DNA from 2 places in the Isachenkonia alkalipeptolytica genome. Region 1 is predicted to be linked to the other one. Evidence: predicted binding sites of a transcription regulator. Region 1 holds the regulator's gene; the other holds the start of a gene.
What was found. Region 1 encodes Rex, which represses fermentation and respiration genes when NADH is low (regulators of the CRP and FNR family bind a similar motif). Its sites were predicted from a motif close to ATTGTTAANNNNTTAACAAT; they were not measured.
Positions count from the first base shown of each region.

Region 2: the regulator Rex is predicted to act here: its motif matches at 1,857-1,876, upstream of hypB (hydrogenase nickel incorporation protein HypB).

Region 1 covers NZ_SUMG01000002.1:361,690-365,288, reverse strand. Annotated here, with positions in the region: gene ISALK_RS03455 (ABC-F family ATP-binding cassette domain-containing protein) at 1-502, opposite strand, end outside; gene ISALK_RS03450 (redox-sensing transcriptional repressor Rex) at 1,153-1,815, shown strand; gene ISALK_RS03445 (acyl-CoA dehydrogenase) at 2,059-3,198, shown strand; gene ISALK_RS03440 (electron transfer flavoprotein subunit beta/FixA family protein) at 3,216-3,599, shown strand, end outside.
Region 2 covers NZ_SUMG01000004.1:120,325-123,923, forward strand. Annotated here, with positions in the region: gene ISALK_RS04985 (FAD-dependent oxidoreductase) at 1-668, opposite strand, end outside; gene ISALK_RS04990 (helix-turn-helix domain-containing protein) at 681-1,667, opposite strand; gene hypB (hydrogenase nickel incorporation protein HypB) at 1,890-2,552, shown strand; gene ISALK_RS05000 (FAD-dependent oxidoreductase) at 2,557-3,599, shown strand, end outside.

The sequences.
Region 1 (3,599 bases):
AAATCGGCTGGGTAAACTCCTCCTTGCTAAAGCCCAGGCCGATTAAAACCCCCCGGGCTTCGCTTTTGTAGCTGTAACCTCCCCGAGCGTCAAAATCCTCCAACAAAGCGGAGTACCGGTTCATCTTTTCCTCCAGAGCTTCCCGGGCCGCCGGGGTATTTTCCCCACCCAGGTGGGAAATTTCCCGCTCCAGATCCCGGAGGTTCGCCTCCATGACTTCCAGGTCCTTGAAAATCGTCAGAACCTCTTCCAACACCTGATTTTCTTCGTTTAAAAGATTGTCTTGGCGAAGGTAGCCCAGGGTGTGTTCCCGGGCTTTAAAAACATCCCCGCCGTCGGCGTTGATCTCCCCGGTTAAAATCCGAAACAGGGTGGACTTTCCCGTGCCGTTAAGGCCGATCAGCCCCACCTTTTCCCCGTGATTGATGGTAAATGAAATATCGTGTAAAATCTCATCGATGCCGAAGCTCTTAGAGATCTTGCTGCAGGATAATGCTATCATTAAAGTTCGCTCCCTCTATCTATTATTCGCATATAGGCTGTTTAGTATGGCCCTTGCTGTAAAATACTACTGTTGTTATTTGCTATTGCTTTTGCTGTTCAGTATTGCTTTTGCTGTTCAGTATTGCTTTTGCTGTTCAGTATTGCTTTTGCTGTTCAGTATTGCTTTTGCTGTTCAGTATTGCTTTTGCTGTTCAGTATTGCTTTTGCTGTTCACTATTGCTTTTGCTGCTCAGTACCACACTTGCAATTTAATGTGTCTCTTACTCTTCATTACTACAGTGCTATTGAATATGATTTTCGCTGTTCAATATTGATTTCGCCAAAGGATAATTTCCCCGTAGTTCCTAGCAAAAGCACAGCGAAACTTCTAGCAAAAGCCAACGGAATTTCTAGCAGAACCCGGGTAAAACACCACTAAATGAATATATTCTTATTCAAGGATACAAAAAATCCTTCGATTTCCTAAAAATTCGAAAATAATCCCTGTAATTTCGATTTAAACGTTGATTTTTTAGCAATATTCTAGTACTATTCTATTATAACAAATAATTTTAACAATAACAGGATAGCTTTGCAAGAAAGAGGGGCTTTCCTTTTTTCAGAATCTTACAATCAGCTTATAAATAATTAGAAATAGGAGTGGTAATCATGCCGAAAAACCGAAACATTTCCATGGCCGTAATTCGAAGGCTGCCGAAGTATAACCGATGCTTAGGGGATCTATTGGAAAGGGAAATTTATCGAATCTCTTCCAAGGAACTCAGTGGAATTCTAGGATTTACCGCCTCGCAAATTCGTCAGGATCTTAACAATTTTGGTGGATTTGGCCAGCAGGGCTACGGATACAACGTGGAAGAACTACACAATGAAATTCAAAAGATTTTAGGACTGACCAAGGACTACAAAGCCGTCGTGGTAGGGGTTGGTAACTTAGGCCAGGCCATCGCAAATCATACCAACTTTGAAAAACACGGATTTAAAATTCTTGCCATGTTCGATATCAATCCGAACCTGATCGGGCTGCAAATCCGGGGAACCCCGGTGTATGACAACAAAGAACTTCACGGGTATATTAAGGAAAATGATGTAGAAATCGGCGTGATCACAACCCCTAAGGAAGTGGCCCAAAGTGTGGCGGATGAACTGGTGGAAGCGGGAATAAAGGCCATTTGGAACTTTGCCCCGGTGGATCTTAAAGTGCCGGAGGATGTGGTGGTGGAAGATGTCCACTTAAACGAGAGTCTGTTTATCATGTCTTATCTGATCAAAGAGAAGGAAATGCTGAAAGCATTGGAAGATCAGGAAAAATAAGACCCTAAGAAGGTAATACTGCAGCGGCTCAGTAGCGGCTCAGTAGCGGCTCAGCAGCGGATTAATAGCGGATTAAAACGAAAAAAGAGGCGGCGCCGGTAAAAAGGTGCGGTCTCTTTTGTTGTGTCCACATACTGAACAATTTGACCAAAAAAAGACAGTAAAAAATTTTAAGGATTATTGATAGTATTTTAACAATCTATAGGATATAATAACCATAGAACAAAACAAGGAGGGATCAAAGTGAATTTTAATCTATCAAAAGAGCACAAAATGATACAAAAAACCTTTGCCAGTTTCACCAAGAATGAAGTGGAGCCCATTGCGGCGGAGGTGGATGAGAACGAACGGTTCCCCAGTGAAACCGTGGAGAAAATGAAGCGCTTTGGCATGATGGGGATTGCAGTGCCTAGAGAATACGGCGGTGCCGGTGCCGATGAATTAGCCTACGCCCTTGCGGTGGAAGAATTATCAAAGGCCTGCGCCACCACGGGAGTTATTCTATCCGCCCACAGTTCCCTGGGTTGCTGGCCGATCCTGAAATTCGGTACCGAGGCCCAAAAGGAGAAGTATCTAAAGCCCATGGCTTCGGGAGAAAAACTCGGCGCCTTCGGACTGACGGAGCCCAATGCGGGAACCGACGCTGCCAGCCAACAAACCGTGGCGGTCTTAGAAGGGGATCACTACCGAATTAACGGCAGTAAAATCTTTATCACCAATGGAGGGGAAGCGGACACCTATATCATCTTTGCCATGACCGAGCCTTCCAAAGGGCTGAAAGGCATTACCGCCTTCATCGTGGAAAGCGACACTCCGGGATTCACCATCGGAAAGAAAGAAAAGAAACTGGGCATCAAGGGTTCCGCCACCACGGAGCTGGTCTTTAAGAATATGATGATTCCCAAGGAAAATCTGTTAGGGAAAGAAGGCAAGGGCTTTAAAATTGCCATGCAAACCTTAGACGGAGGACGTATCGGAATTGCGGCCCAGGCCTTAGGCATTGCGGAAGGCGCCATGGAAAAAACCGTGCAGTACGTCAAAGAGCGGGAGCAGTTTAACCGGCCCATCGGAAAGTTCCAGGGACTGCAGTTTATGATGGCGGATATGGAAACCCAGATTCAAGCAGCGAAACTCATGGTATACCAAGCGGCGGCAGCAAAAGCCGAAGGCAAGCCTTATGGAAAACTGGCGGCCATGGCCAAACTATACGCTTCGGAAACCGCCATGGAAGTGACCACCAAAGCCGTACAGCTTCACGGTGGATACGGATACACATCCGACTACCCCATTGAACGAATGATGCGAGATGCGAAAATTACCGAAATCTATGAAGGAACCTCCGAGGTTCAAAAGATGGTAGTGGCAGCAGACATTTTACGATAAAAAAGGAGGGACTGACATTGAAGATCATTGTATGTATAAAACAAGTACCGGATACCAATGAAGTAAAAATTGATCCTGTAAAGGGGACATTAATACGGGAAGGAGTGCCAAGCATTCTAAACCCCGACGATAAAGCCGCCTTAGAGGAGGCACTCCGGGTAAAGGACCAACATCCCGACACCCACATTACGGTTATGACCATGGGTCCCCCCCAAGCGGAGGAAGTGCTGATTGAAGGAGTGGCCATGGGCGCTGACGAAGGAATCCTTCTGTCCGACCGGGCTTTTTCCGGAGCGGATACCTGGGCAACATCCAATACCTTAGCCAAGGCCATTGAGAAAATCGGACGATACGATATCATCTTCTGCGGACGGCAGGCCATCGACGGAGACACCGCCCAA
Region 2 (3,599 bases), on a different contig from region 1:
GAATCTTTTTTTTCAATGGATATAATATCCATTGAATAGCGGATATCGGAGATGTTTTCACTGAGTTTATCAATGATCTCGGACATGCCCGTATTTACAAATAATAGTTTTTCCCCTTTGATGAAAGATAAAATTGTATCCACAGTAAAAATATTTAAGGCGTAGTAGGCGGGGATCTCGGAAATACAGCCAAAGCCGAAGGAGGAGAGCATAGGGGAGACCAGGCTGCGGATCCTATGTAAGTTGTTGACCATAAGAAATTGGTCCAAGGGTTGCAGTAATTCCTTCGGGACTCTCCCGTAATTCATATTTTCCGCGGTAGGGTAATGATTTTCCATCAGTTTTTTTAACCGATTGAGATCTTTCATGATCAGCTTTACCGTATCAAAGGATACGTGTTCAGACTTGGAGAAGTTTTCATCGAGAAAATTCCGATAGGTGTATCGCTCCGTATACTCCACACCCAGTTCCAAAAGCAGTTCCTTAATAGAATCGGAAAAACTGAAAACCGTTCCGATTTCACCATAAAGATCTTTGTTGACAATGGTTCGACAGTGTCCGCCGAGTATCTCCTCTTTTTCGTATACCGTAACCCGTTGCCCCTTCTTCTCCAACAGATAGGCGGCCAACAGGCCGCTAAATCCTCCGCCGACGATTGCATAGTGCATCTGTGATCCCTCCTAGTATAATCGATCCATATAAGCCCATAGGGGCAAAATCATTTTACTGTCCGTGGTATGAACATGGTACGCCACGGGAGAATAATCCTTTTCTTGGTAGGTTTGCTTATGATGAAGGTTATAGTCCCTGACGTACTCTTGAAGAAAGATTTTAAGTCCGTTAAAAGAAGTTTCTCTTTTGATATAAGGCATTAGAAAGGATAGACAGCGATTGGTATAGTCCTTTCTAAATTGTTGAATTTCCGGCACATACGCTCCCTGCTTTAACAGATGAATATCCAGTGCAAATCCCTGGTTTCGAATAATAGTGAAGATATCGGTAAAGAAGGATTCTGAAAAGTTTTCCATGTCCTTCCCTTCTTCGAAAAAGCAGAGAAACTTGAGTTCCATATTCAAACTCTGGGCCACGGGAAGGGCTAGTGCTTCTAAAAGGTTTTTAAAATTATCCGAGGCTAAAGTACTGTATAGTCGGGTACAGGCGATTTTGCTTTTATAGTCGAAAATCGTATATTCGTAGACGGGGCCGATTCCTTTGAAATCTCCATAATAAGTGGCCCAGGCGAGCCAGCATTCCCCTGAGGCTAAGTCTTTAAAGGAAATATCGTTTTTAAGAAGGGCTTTCTTTTTTCCTTTGGCAAAACGGAGTCGTTCCTGTTTGGTGGATAAACCATGGCTCCTGAGGGTGTTGTAAACCGCGGATTCACTGATTTGATAGCCGATGTCCCCCAATAAGTAACAAAGTTCCCGGGGGCCGTAGGAGGGATGTTTTTTAACCAGACTCAGAATGGCGGATAGAATCTCGGGTTTGGTTTTGTTTACCGGTGTAAAATTTCTCTTTTGTTTTTTTAGTCCCTCAATGCCGTAGGATTTATATCGATTCAGCCACCGATAATAAAGGGTTCGGGAAATACCGTGTTTTTCACAGGTGGCCGATACCCCCTTTTTTTGCCCCTCCATCAGGATACGAAACTTATGATCCTTATCCATCATATCAACCCCTCAAAAAAAAATTTACTTTAGCGAAGTGTGTACATATTTAAAAGTATGGGCCAATCAAAATAAGCAATTCTGTCAAAAAATTAACTAATAAATTCATTATACACCAATGTGAACAGAAAGGTAAAGTAAAAAAAGTCGGATTTATTGGAATTAGATGAACTTGTACTCTTTGAAAAGCTTGTTATAATTTAGACAAGGAGGGTGATAGCAATGAAGGAGCTAAAGGTGTTTAAGATTCAAAAAAATATTCATGAGGACAATAGGAAGGTGGCCAATGAAACCCGGGAATATTTAAAAGCACAGGATGCATTTTTAATTAATGTGATGTCTTCTCCGGGAAGTGGAAAAACATCGACTTTAGTAAGTATTATCAACGCTTTGAAAGATCGAGTCAAAGTTGGGGTGATTGAAGCGGATATTGATTCCGATGTGGACGCCCTAACCGTTCAAAGAGCTGGAGCCAAAGCGGTGCAAATGCATACCGAGGGCCTTTGTCATTTAGACGCCACTATGGCTAGAACCGGGATTGATCAATTAGAGGTCGGGGATTTGGATCTGGTTTTCTTGGAAAATATCGGAAACCTAATCTGTCCTGTGGGATATGACACCGGAGCGATGAAAAACATAGCGGTGCTTAGCGTTCCTGAAGGAGACGACAAACCTTTAAAATACCCGAAGATCTTCGGAAAAGTGGATTTATTGGTGGTGAATAAAATCGACGTGGCGGAATACTTCGACTTTGATATGAAATTATTGGAAGAACGGGTGAGAAAATTGAATAAAAACATCCAAATCATCCCGATTTCCGCTAAAACCGGGGAAGGGGTAGCGGCGCTTACGGATTGGATGATGGATACATTAAATAGGGGGTAGAAAAATGGCAAAAGTAGAGGAAAAGACCAACTTTAATAAATCAAAGCGTTTTAATTTTGCGCTGAACTGGGCGGATGTTGATGGGCGGGAGTACCGACAAGAAATTTTAGACCTGGCCAACAAAATTGGAAGAACCAAGGCCGGTAGTAGCAGAGAAGCGATTCCTTTTGGCCCGGAATATTATGCCCTAGAACCGATTGTAGATCCTTATCAAGCGAAAATCGCCATGCATTTAGAATTTCGTAAAAAGCTTAGCGCTGAAGAGGTGGGGAAAAAAGCGGGAGAACCCTACGAAAAAGTAAAAAAAGCCTTAGATCACATAGCCTGGGCCGGAGCATCTTTTGTGATAACCGTCGACGGTGTGGATATGTATTGGCAGGACATTTTTGTTCCGGGCCATCTGGAGTTAATAAATATTAATAAAGAAATTGTAGAAAAACATCCGGAAGTTGCGGAAGCCTTCTATTATTTTGGAAGTAAAAAAGGACCCATGGCTGCGGGGATTATGCCTATTGGAGGGGGACCTATGCGGGTGCTGCCCATCGAGCGGTCCATTGATGCCAATACAAAGAAAGCTACCTTTGAAGAGATATCCAAGTATTTAAATGAAGAGGAAGTATTTACGGTATCCGACTGTTCCTGTCGAACCTCTAGAGAAGCCATGGGGGAAGGCTGCGGTCATTTAAAAGAAAACATGTGTATTCAAATGGGTCATGCGGCGGAGTATTACATTAAAACCGGAAGAGGACGACAAATTACTCGGGAAGAAGCCTTTGAGATTATTGAAAAAGCGGAAGACAACGGATTGATGCACTCGGTTCCCAATCTGGATGGGATCGGTAAGACCCATGCTATTTGCAACTGTTGCGGTTGCGGGTGTTACGCCATGCGGCTGGCTAATGAGTATTTAAACAATGATATCGTACGGTCCAATTACAAGTCCGTGGTGGATGAATCTGAATGTGTGGCTTGCGGGGAATGTGTGGATGTTTGTCCCACCAATGCCTTAAGACTAGGACAAAAGCTATGTTCCAAGGAAGAAATTGA